Regions from separate parts of the Bacillus sp. M5A3_1b genome, predicted to be linked through region 1. Evidence: riboswitches for the same ligand, from Rfam matches in the RefSeq annotation. Region 1 holds a riboswitch; each other region holds the start of a gene.

The links. Region 1 has a riboswitch for lysine ahead of ACLBWW_RS06295 (aspartate kinase). Riboswitches for the same ligand answer to the same signal wherever they lie in the genome.
Region 2: another riboswitch for lysine. It lies ahead of ACLBWW_RS14720 (amino acid permease); the one in region 1 lies ahead of ACLBWW_RS06295 (aspartate kinase).
Region 3: another riboswitch for lysine. It lies ahead of lysA (diaminopimelate decarboxylase); the one in region 1 lies ahead of ACLBWW_RS06295 (aspartate kinase).
Region 4: another riboswitch for lysine. It lies ahead of ACLBWW_RS20660 (amino acid permease); the one in region 1 lies ahead of ACLBWW_RS06295 (aspartate kinase).

Annotation. Positions count from the first base shown of each region.
Region 1 is NZ_JBKEZY010000002.1:23,363-28,118, reverse strand. It holds gene asnA (aspartate--ammonia ligase) at 1-380, shown strand, start outside; gene ACLBWW_RS06305 (helix-turn-helix domain-containing protein) at 517-954, shown strand; gene ACLBWW_RS06300 (VOC family protein) at 1,148-1,603, opposite strand; gene ACLBWW_RS06295 (aspartate kinase) at 1,948-3,177, opposite strand; lysine riboswitch at 3,377-3,563, opposite strand; partial or broken gene ACLBWW_RS06290 (hypothetical protein) at 3,755-4,201, shown strand; partial or broken gene ACLBWW_RS06285 (YndJ family protein) at 4,188-4,439, shown strand; gene ACLBWW_RS06280 (8-oxo-dGTP diphosphatase) at 4,469-4,756, opposite strand, start outside.
Region 2 is NZ_JBKEZY010000004.1:407,094-411,849, forward strand. It holds gene ACLBWW_RS14710 (sulfite exporter TauE/SafE family protein) at 84-1,094, shown strand; gene ACLBWW_RS14715 (GNAT family N-acetyltransferase) at 1,134-1,583, opposite strand; lysine riboswitch at 1,969-2,161, shown strand; gene ACLBWW_RS14720 (amino acid permease) at 2,274-3,740, shown strand; gene ACLBWW_RS14725 (iron-sulfur cluster biosynthesis family protein) at 3,854-4,159, shown strand; gene ACLBWW_RS14730 (DNA alkylation repair protein) at 4,192-4,756, shown strand, end outside.
Region 3 is NZ_JBKEZY010000002.1:340,590-345,345, forward strand. It holds gene lysA (diaminopimelate decarboxylase) at 30-1,346, opposite strand; lysine riboswitch at 1,527-1,708, opposite strand; gene ACLBWW_RS07945 (DUF3888 domain-containing protein) at 1,798-2,193, opposite strand; gene ACLBWW_RS07950 (LTA synthase family protein) at 2,448-4,334, shown strand; gene pssA (CDP-diacylglycerol--serine O-phosphatidyltransferase) at 4,517-4,756, shown strand, end outside.
Region 4 is NZ_JBKEZY010000007.1:191,937-196,692, reverse strand. It holds gene ACLBWW_RS20665 (ABC transporter permease) at 1-821, opposite strand, end outside; gene ACLBWW_RS20660 (amino acid permease) at 882-2,306, opposite strand; lysine riboswitch at 2,453-2,640, opposite strand; gene gapN (NADP-dependent glyceraldehyde-3-phosphate dehydrogenase) at 2,819-4,258, opposite strand.

The sequences.
Region 1 (4,756 bases):
GAATTGGTGATGCACTTCGTTCAGGTGAAAAGCATGATGGACGCGCAGCTGATTATGATGATTGGAAATTAAACGGTGACATTTTATTCTGGCACCCAGTATTACAATCTTCATTCGAATTATCATCAATGGGAATTCGTGTTGATAGTAAATCACTTGATGAGCAGTTAACGAAAACAGGTGAAGACTTCAAACGTGAGTACGATTTCCATAAAGGTATTTTAGAAGACGTACTACCGTTAACAATTGGCGGTGGTATTGGACAATCAAGAATGTGCATGTACTTCTTACGTAAAGCACATATTGGTGAAGTTCAATCTTCTGTATGGCCTGACGATTTACGTGCAGCTTGCAAGAAAGAAAACATTCATCTGTTTTAATAGAAGAGAGAGGATAGCTCAAAGAGTTATTCTCTCTTTTTTATAGTGTAAACGAGTGGTTTACAGTGGGTTTTACTAATGGTTTCTTTCTTTTTTTGATCCTTTTATGTAATAATTTGTTAAAGGAGGGGACGTTATGAGCTTAGGAGAACAACTTAAAAGATTACGAGAGTCACAAGGATTTTCACAGGAAGATGTTGCTAAGAAAATTGGTGTGACAAGGCAAGCTGTGTATAAGTGGGAACATGATAAAAGCTGTCCGGATATTGATAATTTAATTTTGCTTAGCGAAATGTATAATGTCACGTTAGATGAATTAATAAAAGGAAACCAAAGCTTTAAAGAGAAAATACATATTGATGAAGATGAAGATTTTGAGAAAGAGAATGAATTTGGTTTCTACATTGGATTTGGTTTGCTAATTGTGAGTGCTTTTGTTGATTATGAAGGAATGCAAGAGATATTATTAGGGATAGCACTATTCATGATGGTTTTTTACTCTGATGTAAAGAAAGTTATGTTGAATGAGTTCAGATCGTTTTTCAAAAGAAAAGATATATATGATAAGAATTGAGAAGAGTCAGTTATATTTCCTAGGAAAGAGTATAACGAGTAAATGAATTGTTTTATAATAATTTTAGGATGTTGATAGTATGTTAAAAAAACAAACAAGCATAACCCCGTTCTAAAGTTAGGACGGGGTTGAAAATCTAAGCTTTATTAAGAAAGAATATCTTTCAAATATTTTTAATTCAGTAAAACATTCCTTATTTGTTACCGAGTTCTTCCGCTAAACCGATTAAAATTCCTTCGGTTCCACGAATGTAGCAGAGTCGATACGAGTCCTCGTACTGAACTACTTCACCAACGAGCTGAGCACCATGCTTCTTAGTAAGTCTGGATACCAATTCATCAATGTCTTCAACGGTGAACATGACGCGCAAATAACCGAGGGCATTTACAGGAGCTGTCCGGTGATCTGCTATAGTAGGTGGGGTGAGAAAGCGTGAAAGTTCAATTCGGCTATGGCCATCTGGCGTAACCATCATAGCAATCTCCACGCACTGAGAACCGAGTCCGGTTACGCGCCCAGCCCATTCACCTTCGACAGTAGCTCGCCCTTCGAGTTTTAATCCAATCTCTTCGAAGAAAGAGATTGCGTTATCAAGAGATTCTACAACGATGCTGACATTGTCCATTCGTAATAATCTGTTGTTTGTCATAGTCTTTATCTCCTTATATGTATAAATTTATTATTTAATTATCCTCATAATTATACTAAAATCTCTTCTAAACAAAAAACACCTTGTTACAGTGTAGGAAAATGTGACAAGGTGTTTTCGGGCATAGTGTATAAAATCTTGTTAACGAATAACACTTCGTAAACCCTTTACTATTGAAATATGCGAGAACTTTATTTCGTGAATGCTATCATTTCAAGAATTTGATACTGTAATTGCTATTCGATAGAATAACTTCGACTTTCCCACAAAACAGTCCTACCCTGTTTCTATTGATATAGGAAGGAAATAGATTCATATATTTTTTAAAGTTTTACCGGTGGAAATTAACTCATCTGCACTAAAGGCTCAATTTTCGCCATAAATGATTGATGCAGTGCCTCGACACCTGTTACTAAATGAAGGCGGTCAATAACGACAGACACTTTAATTTCTGATGTACTTACCATTTTAATATGAATATCTTCTTCTTTTAAAGTAGTGAACATATTTGCAGCAACACCAGGATTAGAGACCATACCCGATCCTACAATGGATACTTTTGCTAAATGATTTTCATATTCTACAGATTCATAGTGAAGTGTTTCTTGATTCTGTTCCAATACCTCTAATGTTTCTTCTAAATCATTAGAATGGATTGAGAAGGAGAGGTGAACAGTTCCTTCATTTGTAATACTTTGAATGATGATATCTACATTAATATGTGCCGCTGCTAATGTAGAGAAAACTGTTGAAAGTGCACCTTGTTCCAATCCTTTCATTGTGACGCGTGTAATATTATCTTCAAATGCAATACCTTTAACGATTGATTGTTGTTCCATGTTATATTCTCCTTTTACAATTGTTCCGTTTTCTTGTTCCATACTTGAGCGAACTTCTAACATGACATTATGATTTTTAGCAAACTCAACAGCACGCGGGTGTAATACACCAGCACCGAGGTTTGCTAGTTCTAGCATTTCGTCATAAGAAATTTCATCTAATTTATAAGCATCTTTTACAACTCGTGGGTCCGTTGTATATACACCGGTCACATCCGTGTAAATATCACATTTTTTTGCTTTCAGTGCAGCGGCTAATGCAACAGCAGTTGTATCAGAACCACCGCGGCCAAGCGTTGTAATTTCATGGTTTTCACTCATTCCTTGGAAGCCAGCTACAATAACAATCGTGCCTTCAGTAAGATAAGACTGAATTCGATCTGTATGAATTTCAGTAATCCGTGCACTATTATGTACAGATTCTGTCGTAATACCAGCTTGCCATCCAGTTAATGAAATCGCGTTATAACCTTTTGCTTGTAGTGCCATCGTTAATAATGAAATAGTCACTTGCTCTCCTGTTGATAGAAGCATATCCATTTCGCGTTTACTCGGATTTTCTGAAATCGCGTTAGCAAGTGCTACGAGTTCATCTGTGCTTTTTCCCATTGCTGAAACGACAGAGACGATGCTATGTCCTCGTTCATATTCTTCAATAATTAAATTTGCTACATGTTGAATGCGCTCAACGCTTCCAACAGAAGTGCCACCAAATTTTTGTACAATCGTTTCCATTACGAATTCCTTCTTTCATCCATTTTTAAGAATAGATTAGGACATATATAAATCCCAATATTCCTGTAGTTACCAGAGAAAAACAAAAAACACCATCTCAAATAAGTGAGGATGGTGCTGTTACAGGAAAAGGGAAACAGAAAACGGAGCTAATAAAAAAACCGCCAAAAAAGGAATACCATAAAAATGATATCTCTTTTTTGTAGATAGCTCTTCATACATACACTGCTGTACATATGACAGTTCTGTTTCTATTCGAAAACAGCCCCAATCGATAAATGCAGAGAAATATATCGATTTCGGCAATACTTCCTTTCATCTAATTTCATAGACATCTCTGTGTCTCCATTAGAATAATCATAAGTATCGCAACCTCTATCTCACGTTTTAGGCGAGAGTGTTTGATTTATGAAGTTGTTGGTAACATTTGTTTTATAATAATTTAAATTTTTCGGGGAATCAAGTGTTTTGTATAAATTTTAAAAATTCTTTCTTCTCTTGGAGGAGTTTGTGAAAACTGTAGCAAAATAAATTCATAGCATGTACATTAAAATTATAGCGCATTGGAGGTGGAAGAATGAAGGGGAAAAAGCCTATTTATGTTTCGGCAGAAATGAACACAACAATGGAGAAATTATGGGAATACACGCAAGAACCACATATACATACAGAATGGGATGCTCGCTTTACTGAAATTTCATATTTAGAGAAAAAAGAAGGAGAACCGCAGAAGTTTTTATATAAAACAAAGATCGGATTTGGACTTGAAATAGCTGGGGAAGGAGAATCGATAGGTGAAATAAGAAAAGAAACGGGAGAACGGATTTCTTCTTTAAAATTTTGGACGGATAATAAATTATCACTTATTCAAATAGGGCGTGGTTATTGGAAGTATACACCGCGTAAAGAACACATTCATTTTGAGACGCAATATGATTATGATACGAGGTTTGGTCGTATAGGGAATGTAATAGATTTTTATATGTTTCGTCCGTTATTAGGCTGGGCGACTGCTTGGAGTTTTAAAATTATGTAATAAGAGTAATGATTTAATCATTACTAGTAAGCTGAGAAGAAACGGTAAAGGAGATGAGGGGATTTATTTACATACTCGTTTCTTTACAATTCGTTTACCGTTAGCAGAGACTTTTATTATAAAGGAGAACACGAATCACATATTAGAAGCTAACCATAGAATGTGGATATTTGGAGTTAAGTTTTTAGAAATTGATTATGAGATTAAGAAAATAGAAGGAAAGTAAAAAAAGCTTGGAGAGATACCAAGCCTTTTTTACGTATGCGTAATTGTCATAGCAACTTGTTTATCTAAGTCTCGGTCCCAAACACGTTGAATTTCAAACGTACCTTTTTCAAAAAATAATGGGAATCTCTCTTTAAACCAATTTTGCATAGGAAGATTTAGTGCTGTATCGATTGCTACCCATAATAATTCGCCTTCAGGAGGATTCAAAAGGAGTTCACCTTCAAATGAATCTGTCCAATAGTTAAATACCATATATCGAACATTTTCTTTCGGATTTACGTATTCATCTAATCCTTTAAAAGTTAAATTTGAAAC
Region 2 (4,756 bases), on a different contig from region 1:
CTCTCCATCCTTTTATTGTATATTTTATTTTTCTTTCATTCAATTCAAAAAACTTTAAAACCTAGTTGATTTATACGATTAATATGCATTATAATGAAACAAATTTAATTATTGCTGATTGGAAAAACCAAAGGCACTTTTCTCATACGGGAAAAGTGTCTTTTTCATTTATTATTACAGGGGGATTATTTATGCAGAAATTAATTGTCTTTGCTATTATTGGATTTTTCGCTCAATTGATTGATGGGGCGCTTGGAATGGCGTATGGGGTAACATCTACCTCACTATTATTAATGTTTGGTATCGCACCGGCTGTAGCTTCCGCTTCTGTTCATTTAGCTGAAGTCGTTACAACCGCCGCTTCTGGTGCATCTCACATCAAATTTGGAAACGTTGATAAATATACCGTTTCCAGGCTTACATTACCAGGAGCAATTGGCGCATTTATTGGGGCATGTTTTTTAAGCAATTTACCTGGCGATGTAATTAAACCGTACATTTCCGTATTTTTATTTACTTTAGGGGTTTATATTTTATTACGATTCATCATTCAAAAACAAATTGTTACTTCAAATAAACGTATGTCTGCAAAACAGCTTGTTCCGCTTGGCTTATTCGCTGGATTCGTTGATTCAACTGGTGGTGGTGGCTGGGGTCCGATTACGACACCTGTACTTTTGGCAAGAGGAAATGAAGCTAGAAAAGTTATCGGATCTGTAGATACGAGCGAATTTCCTGTTTCACTCGCTGCAACAATTGGATTTTTCATTTCACTTGGATGGGAACAAGTAAGCTGGGTTTGGGTATTTTCTCTCATGCTCGGTGGTATCGTTGCGGCACCGATCGCTGCATGGTTAGTGCGCATCGTTCCTTCTCATTTACTTGGCGTATTAGTTGGCGGCCTTATTATCTTTACAAACATTCGTACACTGCTTACTACATTTAAAGTTGATCCAACTATTATTTCACTTTCTTACGTGGCAGTTGGTCTTGTCGTTATTATTTCTATTTTCATTGCTGTTCGCAATCATTCCAAGCGTTCTAACGCATCGACAGCTGGATATCCGAATGATCAAAAACAAATGCTACCATAACGATAAAAATACCGCCCGATATACTTCGAGCGGTATTTTTTATTGTTCTATTTTCCAATTAATCATCGTTTCTGTAGTGCCAATTCTCTTCATATGTAGTTTCTCTAATACACGAATCGAGCTAATATTTTCAAGAAGTGTCTCTGCAATAATCGTTTCTACCTCTTCTGTTTGAAAAGCCCAATTTATTAGCTCTCTTACAGCTTCTGTCGCATACCCTTTATTCCAATATTTCTCAATAAATCCGTAACCAATTTCTACTATATGTTCCTCATTTGGTTTCCCTTTAAACCCTATATCACCTAGAACGATGTCATCTTCTTTTCGAATGACATACCACGCACCCCAAGGTAATACTTCCTTATCTTTTTTTACAGTTTCTACATGTCCTACAATATGTGGACCACTATCATATCCTTGCTTGCTCGCAACGTGCATCCTCTCTTCTGTACACGGTACTATATAGAGCCTTTCTGTTTCTAATTTCATGTTGATTTCCCCTTTTCAATTAAACAATACTTCAATTTTACCAGAAATAAAAAGAATATTCATTCTATTCATCAGATTTATACTTATTCTTTGAAACGAATTTAAGGAATAATCCTCTTTTAATAGTTATGTCGAATTATATTTTCTGAATTTTCTTTTAATTTTAGAGGGTTTTTCAATATTTTTTGCGAAACATTTGTATAACAATTTTTTCTTTGCTTATTGTTACATAATAGTAAGTTCGGGTGGAGTTTTGCAAGCGTTTCCTATACAATAACCGATATTTTTTGACTTTTCCTAACAAAATATCTTGCAATATATTCAGAAAGTCATTACAATTGCCATATATTAAAAATCTTAGCAATATATCAAATCCTCATCAATCCGATGAGGTAGAGGTTGCGACTTTTATGAGTAAAACGGACGAGACACAGAGAATGTCACCGACTCCGTTTGAAAGGAAAAGTTGCCGAAGTTTATATTTCTTCTCTGGAATTATGAGCTGGGGCTGTCTCCGAAAGGAACAGAACTGTCACGTTTACAAAATTACCGTGTAAACGTGGGGTGCTATCTTAACGGAAGGGTATGATGGGGTGGTTATTTGTGAAACGTTCCGCCAAATTCCTTTGGCGGTTTTTTGTATTTTTCTCCCCCGTTCCTTCCTATCTTACAAGAAAAGGAGTGTTGAACATGAATAGCGCAACGAATCAAGCTACCTCTAAAACGCAAACTACACAAGGACAAGGTGAATTAAAACGCGGATTAAAATCTCGTCACCTTACGATGATTTCTCTCGGTGGTACAATCGGTACCGGACTATTTCTTGCCAGCGGTGGTGTCATCCATTCAGCTGGACCTGGTGGCGCATTAATTGCATACGCCGCAATTGGGATTATGGTTTACTTTTTAATGACAAGCTTAGCTGAACTCGCAGCTTACATGCCTGTTACTGGATCTTTTAGTACTTATGCAACAAAATTTGTTGATCCGTCCCTTGGCTTTGCACTTGGATGGAACTATTGGTATAACTGGGCCATTACAATTGCTGCTGAACTCGCTGCTGTAACATTAATTATGAAATTTTGGTTCCCTGATACCCCTTCTCTTATTTGGAGTGGATTATGTTTAGCTATTATTTTCCTTTTAAACTATTTATCTGTTAAAGGGTTTGGTGAATCTGAATATTGGTTCGCACTTATTAAAGTAGTTACTATTATTATCTTTTTAATTGTCGGCTTTATGATGATTTTCGGAATTATGGGTGGCGAAACTGTTGGCTTCAAAAACTTTACAGTTGCAGATGCACCATTTAATGGCGGCATTATGGCAATTATCGGTGTATTTATGGCTGCTGGTTTCTCCTTCCAAGGAACTGAATTATTAGGAGTAGCTGCTGGTGAAACTGCTGATCCAGAGCGTAACATTCCAAAAGCAATTCGTTCTATCTTTTGGCGTATTCTTTTATTCTATATCCTTGCGATTCTCGTTATCGGTTTATTAATTCCTTATACAACTGAAAGCCTTGCCGCAAGCGATGTTACAGTAAGTCCGTTTACACTTATTTTTGAAAAAGCGGGCGTTGCCTTTGCTGCTTCTGTTATGAACGCTGTTATTTTAACGGCAGTACTATCTGCTGGTAACTCTGGTATGTATGCATCAACTCGTATGCTTTGGGACTTAGCTCGCCAAGGTAAAGCACCAAAATTCTTAGGCAAATTAGACAGCCGCGGTGTACCTGTTAACGCATTAATCGTAACGTCAATTGTCGGTAGTATCGCTTTCATTGCTTCCTTATTCGGCGACGGTGTTGTATACATTTGGTTATTAAACGCATCTGGAATGTCAGGCTTTATCGCATGGGTCGGAATCGCAATTAGTCATTACCGTTTCCGTAAAGCATATATCGCACAAGGTAAAGATTTAAAAGACTTACCATATAGAGCAAAATGGTTCCCGTTCGGTCCAATCTTCGCATTTGCACTTTGTGTCATCGTAATTTTAGGACAAAACTACGGTGCATTTATGGGTGAATCAATTGATTGGAACGGCGTACTCGTTTCTTACATCGGTTTACCACTCTTCTTAGTACTATGGTTAGGATATAAATTTACGAAGAAAACGAAAGTGATTCCACTTGATAAATGTGAATTGAAATAAAGTGAAACGAGCAAACAAATATGTTTGCTCGTTTTTTATTCCAATGCTTCTCCCTTCCCTATTGCTCCTGTTTTTGCAATAATAAAGGAAATATACATAAAGGTTGGGATACCATGAACATTCGCATTACTGATGAAGCAAAAGCAGCTATACATAGATTAGAACGTGAAGACAAAAAAATCATTCGCATTAGAGGAACAATGACAAACTCTTGCAGTATTTTCATTGATGTTGATTTAATTTGGGATACATATGATGCAGATGATGTTGTATATGAAGATGCTGAGTTTATCGTACAAATGGATTCATTTACGAAAGACTACACTGGTGATACGGTGACACTTGATTATAAAACGACAGGTTTTAGTATTACGACTCCGAGTGAGACTTTAGTTTATGGGTTGCCGATTAAAAAATAAAAATTATTTTCAGCTGATCAATGAGGTGAAAAATGGGTAATTATGTTCCGTTAAAATTTTTATTTAATGAAGAATTAGCAGAAATAATGGCTGATTCTATTTGTAAACACGATCCTAATTTCTCTAAAAGAAACTTCGTATCTTCCGTCACATGTAAAGTTGAAAATTTAGAGTTAAAGCAACGTATAGAAGTAATAGCAGATGAATTACATACTGCATTACAAAAAGATTTTAATGAAGCAATACATATTTTACTGAAAACATTGGGACCAGAAAACACAACAGAAGTAGGTACATTTACAAACGGCTATATGTATATGCCTATTGCAAAATACGTTGAAAAATATGGGCTTAACGATTTTGAAACCTCATGTAACGCCATGTATGAAATAACAAAAAGGAATACTGCTGAATATGCCATTCGGCCTTTTCTCAAAACATACCATGAAAACACACTACACATATTACAACAGTGGATTCATGACGAAAACAGCCACATTAGGAGATTAGTTTCCGAAGGTACAAGACCAAGACTTCCTTGGGCTAAAAAAATGGGAGCTCTGAAAGGTGACTTTAAGAACAATTTACAGCTTCTTG
Region 3 (4,756 bases), 320 kb from region 1:
TGCCCATCCGAACAACTCCTTTTTCCCATTCACACAAGTTCTTTAATACGTATGCGATCGTTCCCAATAATATTTTCATATGTTTCACGCTCTACAACAATTTGTGATGTGCCGCCTTTCGCGAAGACGACAGCTGGTCTACGAATCCGATTATAATTATTCGCCATCGAGTATCCATATGCCCCTGTACAAGAAATTGCTAATAAATCGGCTGAAGCAACTTTCGGTAGAGTGATATCCCAAATTAACATATCTCCACTCTCACAGCACTTCCCAGCAATCGAGACAAGTTCCTCATTCTCATCATTCCCTCGATTCGCTAACATCGCTTCATAACGAGCGTTATATAAAGCAGGTCTTAAATTATCAGTCATCCCACCATCCACTGATACATATTTCCGAATACCAGGAATGTCTTTCACAGATCCGACTGTATAAATTGTCGTTCCAGCATCCCCTACAATACTACGGCCTGGTTCAACCCATATTTCTGGCAGGGGATAATTACATACTGTAAATTGTTCCCTCACAGCACTTGTTACAGCTCGCACATATGTCTCAAGAGTTAATGGTGTATCTGACTCTGTGTAGCGTATTCCGAATCCTCCGCCTACATTTAGCACTTTTACTACATAGTTTGTTCGCTCTCTCACTTCTTCTAAAAATTGACGAAGAACTTCAATCGCTCGCACAAAGCCGGCCGTTTCAAATATTTGTGATCCGATATGTGAATGAATTCCTAACACATTATAATTTGATTTTTGTAAAGCAATCTCAATTACTTGCATCGCTTGACCATTTGACACGCCAAATCCAAATTTCGAATCATCTTGGCCTGTTGTAATATATTCATGTGTGTGCGCCTCTACTCCGGGCGTTACACGAATTAATATGTTCACAAATTTCCCATGTTGCACTGCTAAATCATGCAAAATTTCTAATTCTAAGAAATTATCTACGACAAAACAACCAATATTCGCCTGAAGAGCCATCACAATTTCTTCTTCTGTTTTATTATTGCCGTGAAAATGAATGCGTGATGCCGGAAATCCTGCTTGCAGCGCAGTATATAATTCTCCTCCAGAAACAACATCTAATGACATATTCTCTTCACGAGCCACTCGGCACATCTCCATGCACAAGAACGCCTTGCTTGCATATGCTACTTGATAAGAGAAACCACTTTCTTTAAACGCACGATGAAACGCGCGGCACTTTCCTCGAATTGACTCTTCATCGTATACATAAAGTGGTGTTCCGTATTGTTTTGCTAGCTGCGTCGTATCGCACCCTCCAATTTCTAAGTGTCCTTGCCCATTGATTCGGCTCGTGCCGTGTAAATACATTTGAATTCCTCCCTTATTTCCTCTAAAACTCATAACCCCAATCTTCTATTCATTGCAGCACGCTTTTAGATAGACAAAAAACGCGCGGAACAATGTTCACACGCGTTTCTTATTAGGAAAAATATATATTGAAAAAATAAACGAGTTGTTATCTCCTCAAAATAAGAAACCGCATCAACATCTCCAAATAGCTCTCCATAAAATAAATATTATGACAGTACTACATTTATTCAATGCAGTCCCAATATATGAATAAGATGGTTATTCTTATATTTCGGCAATAGTCCCTTTCAACCTATGATCACAGATTCCATTAAATCTCCCATAGCTTACTCTTTCCTATCGCGGCCTCTACCTTTGAGAGTAGATGAGGTAAGTCTATTTAATTTTCAAACATCTAATTGTTGCTATTAACAATACCAAAGGATCATTTTATTTGTCAAACAATTTTTTATATTGTTTTTTTACAGTTTAATTTCGTATCATTTGGTAAGCGCTTTACTGAAATCTTTGACACTTCCCATTCGCCTTCTTCATTATTAAATGTAATCGTTACCTTCTCAAATGGTGGAGCAATTTTCCCAGCAACTCGTTCATACTTCGTTACTTCAATACTTGCTTGAAATAAATATGTACCGCTATACACTTTTTTTAAACTAATAATTTTAGGACATTGATAAGGCTTCAAGCTCCCATATTGTTTTTCAATTGCTTTATTTATTTTCGGAAATAAAACAGAATAAAGGGCATCTTCCATAAGAGGTGCATCATATTGGGCTACCGACACACTCGGTGAAGCAAAAAGTATAACACTACTGCATACTATAAAATATAATAATCTTCGCATTATAACCTCCGTATTATTACACGATTCTTTCTGCGCACGATAATTATCATACATAGAAACTCCGTTTTATTGTCTCCCACTGCCCTTTTTCTACTCAATTATTATAAAAAAGTCCACAACTCTCTTTTATTTTCGTATAATGATACTCATAGTATAATAAACATAATAACAAAGGACTGTTCGTATATATAAAATGAGGAGCTAATCAAACCGGCTCACAAGAACTGTCATGCTTTTTAGGAGAGGAGTATATTATGCTACAACATCTGTTTCCAAAACTGCGATTTGCACTCGTTGCAGTCGTTTTATTATGGATAAAAACATATATTGTGTACAAGCTAGCATTTGATATTAAAATTGATAACTTCTTTGAAGAATTTATGCTTTTTATTAATCCACTAGCTGCGTTACTTTTATTTTTCGGTTTTGCTTTACTTGCATCTAAACACCGAAACCGCATTATAGTTGGAATCAGTTTTATACTGTCCTTTATTTTATTTGGAAATGCAATGTTTTATGGGTTTTATAACGATTTCGTTACGTTCCCAGTTTTATTTCAAACAAATAATATGGCTGATTTAGGGACAAGTATAAAAGAACTCTTTACGTACAAAACATTACTTTTATTTGCAGATGCAATTATTTTAATGTTTCTTTCACGTAAATTTCCAACATTTTGCGACAAGACGCCACTTTCTCGCTCTGAGAAGCGAACTTTCTTTAGCGGTGTAACAGCTCTATTAGCATTACAAATTGTCGTTTCAGTTATTTATAAGCCACAAATGTTCTCACGCTCATTTGATCGTCAAACTGTCGTGAAAAATTTAGGTTTATACACATATCATCTATTTGATATTACACTTCAATCTAAATCTTCGGCTGAACGTGTATTTGCAAGTGGTGACGGATTCTCTGAAATTAAAAACTATACAGACTCAAAAGATAAGCAAGTTGATAAAAACTTATTTGGAGCTGCAAAAGGTAAAAATGTAATTTTGATTTCAATGGAATCTACACAAAGTTTTGTTATTAATAAAAAAATAAATGGAAAAGAAATTACTCCATTTTTAAATGAATTTATTAAAGATAGTTTTTATTTCGATAACTTCTATCATCAAACGGGACAAGGTAAAACTTCTGATGCTGAATTTATCGTTGAAAATTCGCTTTATCCGTTAGACCGCGGTTCTGTATTCTTTACTCACGCAACAAATGAATATACAGCTACACCAGAACAATTAAAAAAACACGGATATTCTTCTGCTGTCTTCCATTCAAACGATAAAACGTTTTGGAATCGTGATGTAATGTATCCTGCACTTGGATATGATCGTTACTTTAATTTAAATGATTACGTAGGCACAGAACAAATGTCTGTCGGTTGGGGATTAAAAGATAAAGGGTTCTTTGAACAATCGATTCCAAAGCTAAAATCTTTACCACAACCGTTCTATACAAAATTTATTACTTTAACAAATCATTTTCCATTTCTTCTAAATCCAGAAGATCAATATGTTGATGAGTTTAATTCGGAAAGTGGTGTTGTAAACCGCTACTTCCCAACCGTTCGTTACACGGATGAAGCTCTTAAACTATTTATTAAACAATTAAAAGAGGAAGGACTGTATGATAATTCCGTTATTGTCATTTATGGAGATCATTACGGTATTTCTGAAAACCATAATGCAGCTATGGCTCAGTTCCTTGGTAAAGACGCTATTACACCGTTTGATTCTATGCAATTACAACGCGTCCCTCTCATTATTCATGTACCTGGTCAAGAAGGAAAAGTCATTTCTAAAGTATCTGGTCAAATTGATATTAAACCAACGCTACTTCATTTACTTGGTATTAAAACAAATCAATCAGTTGAATTTGGAACTGACCTATTTATTAAAGAAGAAGATCCACTTATGGTAATGCGTGATGGTAGCTTCGTTTCGGAAAACTATGTTTATACAAAAAACATGTGCTATAAACGAAATACAGGTGAAGAAGCGGACATTTCATTATGTCAACCAAATATTGAAAAAGCAAAAACTGAATTGAAACTCTCCGACAAACTCATTTATGGAGACTTATTACGTTTCGACCCTAACAATCGTTATAAAACCGGAACAATGACAACGAAATTTGAATAGCGCCAGAAGCAACTTTTATAAAAGTTGCTTCTTTTTTCACTTATTTTTCAAATCATTCCGCTATGAAATCTTTCACAAATTGGGAATTTTTTTCGTATGAGGAAGAAATTTATGGTATGATAAAATAAGTAAAATTTCATAAACTAATTAAGAATTTATTACAGAAAGCAAGGGATCAGATTTTGTATAGAGCAGCTATTCCAAACTTATTTACGCTCGGAAATTTATATAGTGGATTCTTGTCAATCGGCTATGCATCTTTAGGATATTATAAATCAGCTGCTATTTTAGTACTTATCGGGATGATGTTAGATAGTCTTGATGGACGTGTTGCTCGTTTATTACGTGTTGATTCACAAATGGGAAAAGAGCTTGACTCGCTGGCGGATGTCGTAACATTTGGTGCAGCACCTGCTGTTCTC
Region 4 (4,756 bases), on a different contig from region 1:
CGTAAAAATGCGAGTGTATGTAAATAGAAGAAAGTTGCTCGTTTTTTATGTAATAAAGGTTCAATCCAATTTGTAAGCCATTTTCTTTTATTTACTTGCTTATTCAGTTGCGGAACATCGGTGAAAATGCTAGCAAATTGATAAAAACGAACGTTCATTTTTTCTTCTTGTTCAATTATGTAATCCCACGGTACTCGTTTTGTAGGCTGTTTTTTCGTATATAGAAGTAGGAAAGCAAGTAGTAAGAGTAATCCGCCTAATATAAGAACATGTGCTGAGTAAAACAGCATGTAAATAATGAGTGCGTTACAAGCAATACGAATAATGAACCATATGTTTTTTTCATGGCTATCACGCCACATCCAATGTATGTACATATTCCAAGCTTTCGTAATCATTAAAATGATAAAGATTGTACATAAGAAAGGTACCGTTAATTGTAATGATTGCAGGGCAAGTGGAACGAGAATAAGGAACGTAAATAATAATGGAAAAAGCTGAATGATGTAATTATATAGAAGAGATTTTTTAAAATAAGACGTTAGTTTCTCTTCTAATGCAAGTAAATAGACAGCATCAGGTTTTTGAATAAATGTACGGATAGGACATCTCGTTATAATCGCTGTTAGGACGATTGTAATAAGTAATAAAGATAGTCCTTTAGAAGGAGCTGTTTTAAGAAACTTTGCATAATAGTAAGCACCTATACAGGCAACGAAGATAAAGCTATATAGTAAACCGTTAATCATACGTGCAAAGTATGTAATGATATTTTGAATATGTTGTTGGAAGCGGCTGCTCCATAGCGATTCGATTGACATGTTTTTCACCTCTTTGTTCTATTATATATGTTTTATAAAAGAAAAAACGAGCAAATTGCGTTATGCAACTTGCTCGTTTTTCTTTTCGTTATTTTTTTTCTGATCACGATTCATTAATGGATAGAAGGCAAAGCCGATTACGAATAAACCAATTCCGAGAAGGAACGTTTTTATATCGGATGCGCCGGTTTTAATAACCCATAGTGCGTAGCAAAGTGCGATCACTGCGACTATGCCATCTGTAATTCTTGCCCGCATTTCATTTTTATATGTTTCACCAGTTGCGACTAGTTTTAACTGGAAGATTGGTGAAACGAGATATGGAATGAGGTAGGCCAGTGTTGATACGGTAATAACGAATGTATAAGCTTCCGCAATAGTTCCTGATAATGTTGAGAATAAGAACACTTGCGACATAATGTTTGTTAATCGTAATGAGTAAATTGGACTTCCTTTTTTATTTGTTTTTGTGAAGAAGGAAGGGAAGAAACCTTCTTTTGCTGCTTGATACGGTACTTCTGAGCTTAATAAAATCCAGCCTAATATAGAACCGAATAGGGAAGTAAGAGCAAGTAATGCCATCAGTTTCCCGCCGCCATGACCCATTGCAGCGTTTAATGCATCTGCTAATGGACGTTCAGAAGCTTGTAATTTATCAACGTGAAGTACACCCATTGTTAAAATTGTAATTCCTAAGTAAATCGCAACTGTAATAAGTAATCCTGCAACTGTTGCGCGTTTTACTGTTTTAGGAGAGGTAGCACGGTTTGATAAAAGTACTGCCGATTCAATTCCGATAAATGCCCAAAGCGTTGTAAGAGCAGCTAAGTTTACTTGTGAAAGAAGGCCGTGTGATACACCTGATTTATCGATCATCGGTGTGTACCATTGTCCAAACTTAGAAGCTTCGAATGCAAATAAAGTAACGACGATGAATAAAAGGAATCCAGTTACTTTCGTTGTTGTTGCTAAGAAGTTTAGCTTTCCAGCTCCGCTTACACCGTTTGTTAATATAATATGAGTTCCCCAAAGTAAGATGGAACAAATCGTAAATGTAATTAGTTTTCCGACTTCTATATCGAACAAGCCGATTGAAAAGAGTAGTCGTGTATCTTTCATAATTGGGAAAAAGAGTGATAAATATCCCGCGAAAGATGTAATGATGGCAACGTTACTTGCCCAGTTTGCAACCCAATATCCCCATACCATACTGAAACCAGCCATTTTTTTCTTTTTTGGTGTTGAGAATAAAGCATATGCATGACTTTGTGGTCCTGTCGTTAAATCAGGACGACGAATTGCTAAATTACCGAAAACAAGAGCTAGCATTAAAACACCAAACCCTGTTGTTAACCAAGCTAAAGTGACACCGAGAGGGCTTGCTGTTTGTGCCAACGTACTTGGCACCATGAAAATACCAGCGCCAACCATGTTACCGACAACGAAAGCTGTTAATACCCAAAAGCCCCATTTTTTTTGTTGCATAGAAAATACCTCCAAAGTTAGTATAACCAAGTCAAGCGAGGAGATATGTATGTCTTCTTAGTAGAGAAGAGAAGTCCCAAACAAAACAAAAAAAGCACGTAATTTGCCGCTACATGCTTTCTATCTTATAAGAAACCCACGACATACCTCTCGATAGCTCTCCACAAACGAAACGTTTCGTTTGTGACAGTTCTGCACTTATTAAATGCAGACCCAGCAAGCGTGCATGGTGGACACGGGCTTACTTCGGCAATCATTCCTTTCTCATTCCTTCATCAATGCCACTACATCTCCTGAAATGATACTCTTAATGACTGCAACCTCTACCTCACCGAGATACGAATGAGGATTTAAATATTAAATTAACGTCTTTAAGAGTAACAAATGAATTTTTATACGTCAATGGATATAGTAATAATCAGATTATAGAGAAGAGTTTGTTATTAGGAATGAATAATTATTTGATATAAAAAGAAGCTGATCCAAAATTAGATCAGCTTCTACATATAAGATTAAACTAAGTTTAATACAGTTACTTTTTCACGTGTCATAGACTCAAGGCTCTTACGAATACCTTGTGCGCCCATACCTGAACCTTTTACACCGATGAATGGGAAGTGGTCAGGGCCGCGCTCTGTACGTCCGTTAATTTGAACAGAACCAGTTTCGATTTTGTTAGCAATTGCAAATGCTTTGTTAATGTCTTTTGTGAAGACACTTGCTTGTAAGCCGAACTCTGATTTGTTAGCAATTTCAATTGCTTGCTCATCTGAAGAAACACGGATGATTGGAAGGATTGGGCCGAATGGCTCTTCCCAAGCAACTTTCATTTCTTCTGTTACGTGGTCGATTAATGTTGGGTAAATTAAGTTACGCTCACGTTTGTTACCGATAACGATTGTTGCACCTTTTTCAACAGCGTCGTCAACTAAGCCTTGAACGAAGTCAGCAGACTTGTCGTCGATTAATGGAACGATTGTGCTGTCTTGTTCTGGAGATCCAACTGATAGCTCAGCTACTTGCGCTTTTAATAAGCTAACAAGCTCGTCCGCTACGTTTTCGTGTACAAGTACACGTTTAATAGCAGTACAACGTTGACCAGAGTAAGAGAATGCACCGCTTACGATATGGTTTGCAGCATCTTGTAAGTCAGCATCTTCACGAACGATACCAGGGTCTTTACCACCAAGTTCTAATACAAGTGGAATCATTGCAGCTTTTTTCGCTAAATGTTTACCTGTGTTTGTACCACCTGTGAACGATACCATATTGATGCCTTCGTGTTCTACTAAGTAGTCACCAATTACAGAACCGCGTCCTGTAGCTACGTTTACAAGACCTTTTGGAAGGCCAGCTTTATGAAGTGCTTCAACCATTTTAATACCACTAATTGCACCTTGAGTTGCTGGTTTGAAAATAACAGCGTTACCCATAATTAATGCTGGTGCAAGTTTTGCAGCAGATAAGTTTACTGGGTAGTTAAATGGTGCGATTGCTAATACAACACCAAGGGGTGCGCGTTGGATGATCGCAAGTTTAGATTTCGTTCCGCCAGGGAAGCTATCGCCCATCATGCTTTCTCCGTGCATATGAAGAGCTTCTTCGATTGTGTAACGAATGAAATCAGCTGTACGAACAACTTCTTTCTTCGCATCTTTATAACCTTTACCGACTTCTTTCATAATGATATCGGCAATTTCATCTTGCATATTTACGAGCTCATCAGCCCATTTATATAAATATTTTGCGCGATCTTGTAGAGAAGCTTCCGCCCATGATTTTTGAGCTTCTTTTGCAGATGCAATTGCTTCATCTACTTCTCCGCGAGTAATTGCTTGTACTTGTCCAATTACTTCGTGTAAGTATGGAGATGGAATTTCGATTGTTTCTCCTGAAGAGCTTTCTCTCCATTCTCCGTCTAAATAAAATTTGTACGTATTGCTAGTTGTCATGATTAGTCCTCCTAAAATAGCAACTTGTAAGAGTGAGTATAAGGTGATTGTAGGGTGTTTGATAACATTTTTCAAATGAAATGTTTGTGAAAACGATTTCTTATTCTTTTTTTATTTTGTATGCCCTTTCTTACAGAAGATTCCCTTATTTCAAAATGATGTAGCGTATATTTTTATTCGGTTTGTAAAAAAAACAATTGACAGAATACTCAATAAAGTTGTAAGATTATAAATGGAAAATAAATGAAGGGGGTGTGCGTAATGATTGTAATCGTAAATGTGATGGGCTTAGCTCTGTTAAATGGCAGAAAACATTCATATCATTACGCAACCCGTGCGGATATATAAGGCATCTTTGTCTTATAAAAAGCGTACGTTGCGTATATCGTAACGTACGCTTTTATGCATTTTTGTGCATATCGTCAAGCGGCGGTATGCTTTTTTTTGTTTATTTTCCACGTTACTATATAAAAATTTGGAAGGTGGAAAAATGTGATG